Regions from separate parts of the Roseibium salinum genome, predicted to be linked through region 1. Evidence: predicted binding sites of a transcription regulator. Region 1 holds the regulator's gene; each other region holds the start of a gene.
What was found. The regulator PhoB, encoded in region 1, activates phosphate uptake and scavenging genes when phosphate is short. The targets are predictions, from matches to a motif close to TGTCATNNANCTGTCAT.

Region 1 (2,266 bases):
GCTAATGGCCGCCGGTCGGTCAAATAAAAAGGGTGCGGCAATGAGCTGGACGAACGAACGGGTTGAGCTTCTCAAAAAGCTTTGGAGCGACGGCTTGAGCGCCAGTCAGATTGCGGGCGAGCTGGGCGGGGTGACCCGCAACGCCGTGATCGGCAAGGTGCACCGGCTGGGCCTTTCCGGCCGCGCCAAAACGGCCTCCAACCCGTCCAAACAGCGTCGCGCACGACCCAACGCTCCCGCGGGCACTTCGGCACCGAAGAAACCGGCCGCCCAGCCGCAATCGATCGGCGCGACCGCCCTGAAGGCCGATTACGCACCGGCTCCGGTGGCCGAAGCAAAACCGGAACCGATCGCGGAACTGGTCCCGATCTCCCAGCGTGCAACGATCCTGACGCTGACCGAGCGGACCTGCAAATGGCCGATCGGTGATCCGGCAACGGACGACTTCTATTTCTGCGGCCGCCAGTCGGATGCCGGCGTGCCCTATTGCGCGCACCACTGCAAGATCGCCTACCAGCCGGTCGCCGACCGCCGCCGCGACCGCAAGGTGATCGCCCAGGCATCCTGACGCAACAGTTCAGCTCAGACTTGAAGTGCCCGCCGATCCGGTGGGCATTTTTGTTTTCTGACCCTGCGATCTCCATCGCCAGCCGGGCGCGCCGGGATCGGAGAGCCGCAAGCCCGTTCTCCTTCCATCCTACACGACAGACCTCGGCTCACCGGTCCCGGATCTGCGCTTCGCTCCGTCCGGGAGGACGAAGGAAAGGTTGTCGCTAGGCTAGGCCGGGTGCACCACGGCTATGGGCATTCGTGAAGGGGGTGCCCGTTTTCGGCAGTGCGGGCGGCGCGGCAGTGGCGCCTCTACGGTTCAGCCTGTTGCCGAGAACTGATCGTTGAAGGCGTACCCGGCGCCGCGGACGGTGCGGATCGGGTCACTGGCCTTGCCCTTGTTGAGCGCCTTGCGCAGGCGCCCGACATGGACGTCCACGGTGCGCTCGTCGACATAGACGTCGTGACCCCAGACGCCGTCGAGCAACTGCTCGCGCGAGAAAACACGCCCGGGCGACGTCATCAGGAATTCCAGCAGACGGAACTCCGTCGGCCCGAGATGGATCTCCTTGGCGTTCCTGCGGACGCGGTGCGTTTCGCGGTCCAGTTCGATGTCGCCGGAGCGCAGCATGCTCGACACCACTTCCGGGCTTGCCCGCCGCAGGATGGCGCGCACGCGGGCCATCAGTTCGGGCACGGAGAAGGGCTTGACCACGTAGTCGTCGGCCCCTGTCGCCAGGCCGCGAATGCGCTCGGCCTCCTCGCCGCGGGCCGTGAGCATGATGACCGGCAGACGTTCGGTATCTTCACGGGCACGCAGGCGCCGGCACAGTTCAATTCCGGACAGGCCCGGCAGCATCCAGTCGAGGAGCAGGAGATCCGGGAGGCTTTCCCTCAGCCGGAGTTCCGCTTCATCGCCGCGGACACAGGATTCAACCGTGTATCCTTCCGCTTCCAGATTGTATCGCAACAGAAGGCTGAGTGGTTCTTCGTCTTCAACGATGAGCACCTTCGGCATACAGTATCGCTCCACTTCCCTCACCGGCGCCGAGCGCCGGACAGTTCATTCCTGGCGTTCAACGAGCAAGGTTCAGGCAGGACCCATGGTTTCGTCCATCTTCGTGCGCTCTTCCGGCAGGCGCTCACCGGTGACCATGTAGTAGACGTTCTCGGCGATGTTGGTCGCGTGATCGCCGATGCGCTCGATGTTCTTGGCGCAGAACAGGAGATGGACACACTGGGTAATGACCCGGGGGTCTTCCATCATGTAGGTCAGCAGCTCGCGGAAGATCGAGGTGTAGATCGCATCGACCTCGGCATCGGCCTCCTGGACCCGGCGCGCGGCTTCGGCGTCCTTGCGGGTATAAGCGTCCAGCACCTGCTTGAGCTGCGACAGGGCAAGCTCGGTCATGTGCTCGACGCCGATGGCAAGCTTCTTGGACTGCAGCCCGCTGTCGATGGCAATCGCCCGCTTGGCGACGTTCTTGGCCAGGTCTCCGACCCGTTCCAGGTCGTTGGCAATCCGCGTTGCCGCGGTGATTTCCCTGAGGTCCTGGCCCAGCGGCTGGCGGCGGGCGATCATTTCGATCAGCTTCACCTCGACTTCGTGATGCAGCGCGTCCAGGCGCTCATCCTGACGGATGGTGGTTCTGGCCAGCTCGAGATCCTGCGAAACCAGCGCGGACACGGCATCCGCAAAGGCCCTTTCAGCCAGGCC
Region 2 (2,266 bases), 370 kb from region 1:
GGCGATCGTGCTGACCGCAGCAAGAGCGGCAATTCTGGAAACGATTTTCATATGGGACACTCCCCGAGAGTTCTCGATTGTGATGACGTGGTTCAAGTGCGCAGCCGGCTCAAACCGCCGCCGCCGCCGGCGTCATCGCACCGGCGGATTCCTGGGCGCCGGACCTTCCGGCATCGATGGCAGTGGACGTCGCCGCCTCGTTGAAGCTTTCATCCGCGCCGTAGATCGCCCGCGCGGCGGCGGTCGTCAGCTCTTCAGGCGAGCCGTCGAACACGATGAACCCGTCGCGCATGCCGATGACCCGGTCGCAATAACTGCGTGCCGTATCGAGCGTGTGCAGGTTGCAGATGACGATCTTGTTGTCGCGCTCGTGGATCTGGCGCAGGGCATCCATAACGATCTTGGCGTTCATCGGATCGAGCGAGGCGATCGGCTCGTCGGCGAGGATCATGTGAGGGTCCTGCATCAGGGCGCGGGCGATGGCAACGCGCTGCTGCTGGCCGCCGGACAGCTCCTCCGCGCGTTTGGTTGCCTCCTGGGAAATGCCCAGGCGGTCGAGCGCGGCGAGCGCGGCGTTTACATCGTCGGCGCTGAAGACGTTGAAGAGGCTCTTGAACGTGCCGTGGCCGTTCAACCGCCCGAGCATGACGTTGGTCACCACGTCGAGGCGCGGCACCAGGTTGAACTGCTGGAAGACCATGGCGCAGTCGCGCTGCCAGCGGCGCATCATGCCGCCCGTCAGCCGCAGGATGTCCCGGTCCTCGAACAGGATCTTTCCGGAGCTTGCCGGAGTCAGGCGGTTGATCATGCGCAGCAGGGTCGATTTGCCGGCGCCCGAGCGGCCGATAACACCCACCATCTGCGGCTTGCCGATATTAAAACTCACCCTGTTGACCGCGGTCCGAGACCCGAAGGTCTTGGTCACTTCCTGAAACTGAATCACGTGCCGGCCCCGTCCGTGTTTGTTCGTCGTTCCCGGCGACATGAGCCATCGGACCGTTACAGCCGGATGACACTTCCTTGACGGCACGGCCAAAGATTTGTGACGCTTGGGTGACGCCTGCGCCGCCGGCCCGGAAAAATTCAGGAAAACGGGGAAGTTCCGCCATGCGGCCGGAGCTTTGATGACGGCCTGAGCGCAAGCCCCGAATGCGTTTTTCTGCCCAGAGGATCGCAAGGATTGCCGAACGGGCATCTTTCAGATCCAGGTCTTCAATATCGCTCCGCTTCTCCAGATGGTGAATCAGTCATCCTCCCGTCACAGAACTGTCACTCCCCTTGTCGCCCCGACCGGTAAAAGGCTCTAAACCTTCCCTGCCGATAGTGATGGAGTTCCCATGTCTGCCCCGAGCCAGAAGCCTTCCCTGAGCGAAGCCGCCAATATTCACCCGGAGGCGCATGTCCTTGATTGCGAGCTTGGCATCTGGACGGAGGTCGGCGCGCGGACGGACATGCGCGAAAGCCGGATGGGGGACTATTCCTATATCGTCCAGGACGGGGACGTGATCTGGTCGACCATCGGCAAATTCTGCTCCATTGCCCGGCGCGTGCGCCTCAATCCCGGCAATCACGCGACCTGGCGCGCCTCCCAGCATCACTTCACCTACCGCGCGGCTGCCTACGGGCTGGGCGAGGACGATGCCGAGTTCTTCCAATGGCGGAAGGACGACTGGGTGACCATCGGGCATGACGTGTGGATCGGGCACAACGTCACCGTTCTTGCCGGCGTCACCATCGGCACCGGCGCGATCGTCGCGGCAGGCGCAGTGGTCTCCAGGGACGTGGCACCCTATACGGTGGTCGGCGGTGTCGCGGCCAGGCCGATCAAGCGCCGCTTCACCGAAGCCCAGGCGGAGGCTCTCATGGAGATTGCATGGTGGGACTGGAGCCACGAGCAGCTGAAGGACCGGCTGCCGGATTTTCGCCAATTGTCGATCGACGGCTTTATCGAGAAATACCGCTGAGGCGGTCTCCCGGCGGGCGAAAGTGATCTCTTTCAGCGCATGACGGTTTCAAACCGGCGCCCGACTGCGCTAAAATCGGCCCATGTCAGTTGAGACCGCAGTGCTGCAAAACAACCTCGGCCCGTCCTTGCGACGATGGCGGGTGCTGAACCGCGTCAAGCAGCAGGCCCTGGCACGGGACCTCGGCGTCTCGCAAAGCAAGGTTTCCCGCTGGGAGAGCGGCGCGGCGGAACCGGAAGGGGCCGACCGCCTGAGGATCACGCAGCTGTTGCGCGCCCGGCCCGAAACCGCTGCGGACCGGG
Region 3 (2,266 bases), 1.6 Mb from region 1:
GGCGGCGAGGGCCGAAAGCGCGCCCCAGCCGAACGGAGCGTGGCGTTCCGGGTCCATGCCGGACGTGATGGACGGATAGGACGGAGCGTCTGCACCGAACTGGTAGAGCGAGACATGAGACCGCACGCCGTCTTCATCCACTTCGTTGGCGACGGCGAAAAGATCCCGGTTCGGGATCGCCAGCAGGCCTTCCGGCCCCACATGGGTCGGCAGGAACTGGACGAATTCCGGCTCCCTGCCGGTGTCGCGGAAAACGGCGACGAAATTGCCGCGCTCGGAATTGACGAAGATCAGCTTGTCGCCGCCGAACGTGCCGACCGCGACGCCCTCCGGCTCGGTGCCCTTCTTGGCCGCGCGTTTTGCCGGATAGTGGCCGTGGGCCATGCCCAGGTGTTCCATCCGATTGCCGCTGTCGAACAGCACCTCGCCCTTTGCGTTCCAGATGGTGAAGCCGCGCGACCCGCCTTGATAGTCGCCCTCGTTGGCGGTGACGAAACGCTCGTTATCGAGCCAGGCAACCGCATCCGGCTCGCGCGCGACATCGCCGATCGAGCCGGAAGCATCGCTCATGCGCGCCTTGGAAACCGGAATGTTCTCCGCCGATGCCGATCCTGCGGAAAAGTGCGTGACGATTTCACCGCTGGCCAGGTCGACGACGGCGATGTGGTTGTTTTCCTGCAGGGTGACGACGGCCTGGTTCTGCGCGTTGATGGCGACGAATTCCGGCTCCGGATCCGCCGGCGCCACATCGGCAAGGCCGGTCAAGTCGACGACGCGCACGGCGTCGCAATTGACCGGAGCGCCGCTGTCGTCGAGCTCGAAGATCGCCAGGTGACCGGCCGGCATTTGCGGGATCACGCCGTCATTCAGATCCTCGTCGCGCTCGTTCTCGATGGCGACGGCAACGAACCTGCCGTCCGGGGAGATCGCAACGCTGTCCGGCTGGCCCTTGGCATCGCAGGTCGCACTGATGCCCGTGCCGTCCAGGGCGATGACCGCCAAGTGGCCGGACGGGGCAACGTAATTCTCGCTCGTGTTGACGCCCGCATAGGCGGCGTGCGCACCGACGGAAACGGAAGTCGGCTCGCCGCCGAGATCCACGCGGCCGATCGGCCGCAGGTGCAGCGGGTTGGCGGCGTTGACGAACACGACCGCCTCTCCCGGGCTGTCGGTGAAGACCAGCGTGCGGCCGTCCTTGGATGCGGAAATGATCTCGGCAACGGTCTGCGTTGAAGGATCCGCCCCTTCAGGCAGCGTCTTGTAGACGGGATAGGTATTGACGCGCTCGAAATACTCGGCCTGCGCCGCCGGAACGGCCACAAAGCCGAATAAAACAGCAAGGCTGACGCCCTTCAGCAGGCGGCCACGAAGTTTTGCCATTGCACTAGCTCCCATGGGGTTGAGGTGGCGGCAAGCTAGTCGCGCCGGTTACAAATCCGGTGACACTTGCATGAAGGTTTGATGACAAGCTTGCATAGAGCACTTGAAGTTGCCGCAGGACCGCTTACGTGATAGGAAATGGGCACGGCCCGCCCGTCCCTCCACGCCATTCCTCCACGTCCGCCTTCTCCCCATTTGCGCGTTCCGCGCAGTTTTTAATCGGAAAATTCCAATGCAGATCGGTTTCGTGCGCTCCGCAGTCGTGCTGGGGCTTCTCGCTGTCGTGGGCCCGTTTGCCATCGACCTCTATCTTCCCGCAATGCCCGAGATCGTGCGGGACCTTGAGACGGACGACGCAGCCGTCCATATGACCTTCACGGTCTATTTCATCGCCTTCGGCGTCGCCCAGCTGGTCTACGGGCCGCTGGCCGACCGGTTCGGCCGCAAGGCGCCGGTCTATCTCGGTCTTCTTGTCTTCATTGCCGGTTCGGCTCTTTGCGCAACCGCCGCGGATGTCTCCGCGCTGACACTCGGCCGGTTCATCCAGGCGCTCGGCGCCGCCGCACCGATGGTGATCGTGCGCGCAGTGGTGCGCGACCTTCACACCGGCACGCAGGCCACCCGGCTGATGGCGCTGGTCATGCTGGTGATCAGCATTTCGCCGATGCTCGCGCCGCTGACCGGCAGCATCATCATCCAGTTCGGCAGTTGGCGGATGATCTTCGCCGCACTCGGCGTCATCGCCCTGGCAGCCATGGTGCTCATGGCGCTGCAGCTGCCCGAAACCCTGCCGGCGGACCGCCGCAGCCGCATCGACCCGGCCGCGATGATCCGCAGCGCCCTTTATCTGCTGCGCGACGGCAAGTTCATGGGCCTGACGCTGATC

Region 2: the regulator PhoB is predicted to act here: its motif matches at 999-1,015, upstream of phnC (phosphonate ABC transporter ATP-binding protein).
Region 3: the regulator PhoB is predicted to act here: its motif matches at 1,451-1,467, upstream of ON753_RS22685 (esterase-like activity of phytase family protein).

The regions. Positions count from the first base shown of each region.
Region 1 is NZ_JAPEVI010000003.1:2,267,013-2,269,278, forward strand. Features, by position in the region: gene ON753_RS15050 (GcrA family cell cycle regulator) at 41-568, shown strand; gene phoB (phosphate regulon transcriptional regulator PhoB) at 869-1,567, opposite strand; gene phoU (phosphate signaling complex protein PhoU) at 1,640-2,266, opposite strand, start outside.
Region 2 is NZ_JAPEVI010000003.1:1,900,126-1,902,391, forward strand. Features, by position in the region: gene phnD (phosphonate ABC transporter substrate-binding protein) at 1-51, opposite strand, end outside; gene phnC (phosphonate ABC transporter ATP-binding protein) at 110-943, opposite strand; gene ON753_RS13340 (DapH/DapD/GlmU-related protein) at 1,338-1,964, shown strand; gene ON753_RS13345 (helix-turn-helix domain-containing protein) at 2,047-2,266, shown strand, end outside.
Region 3 is NZ_JAPEVI010000003.1:3,897,489-3,899,754, reverse strand. Features, by position in the region: gene ON753_RS22685 (esterase-like activity of phytase family protein) at 1-1,380, opposite strand, end outside; gene ON753_RS22680 (multidrug effflux MFS transporter) at 1,613-2,266, shown strand, end outside.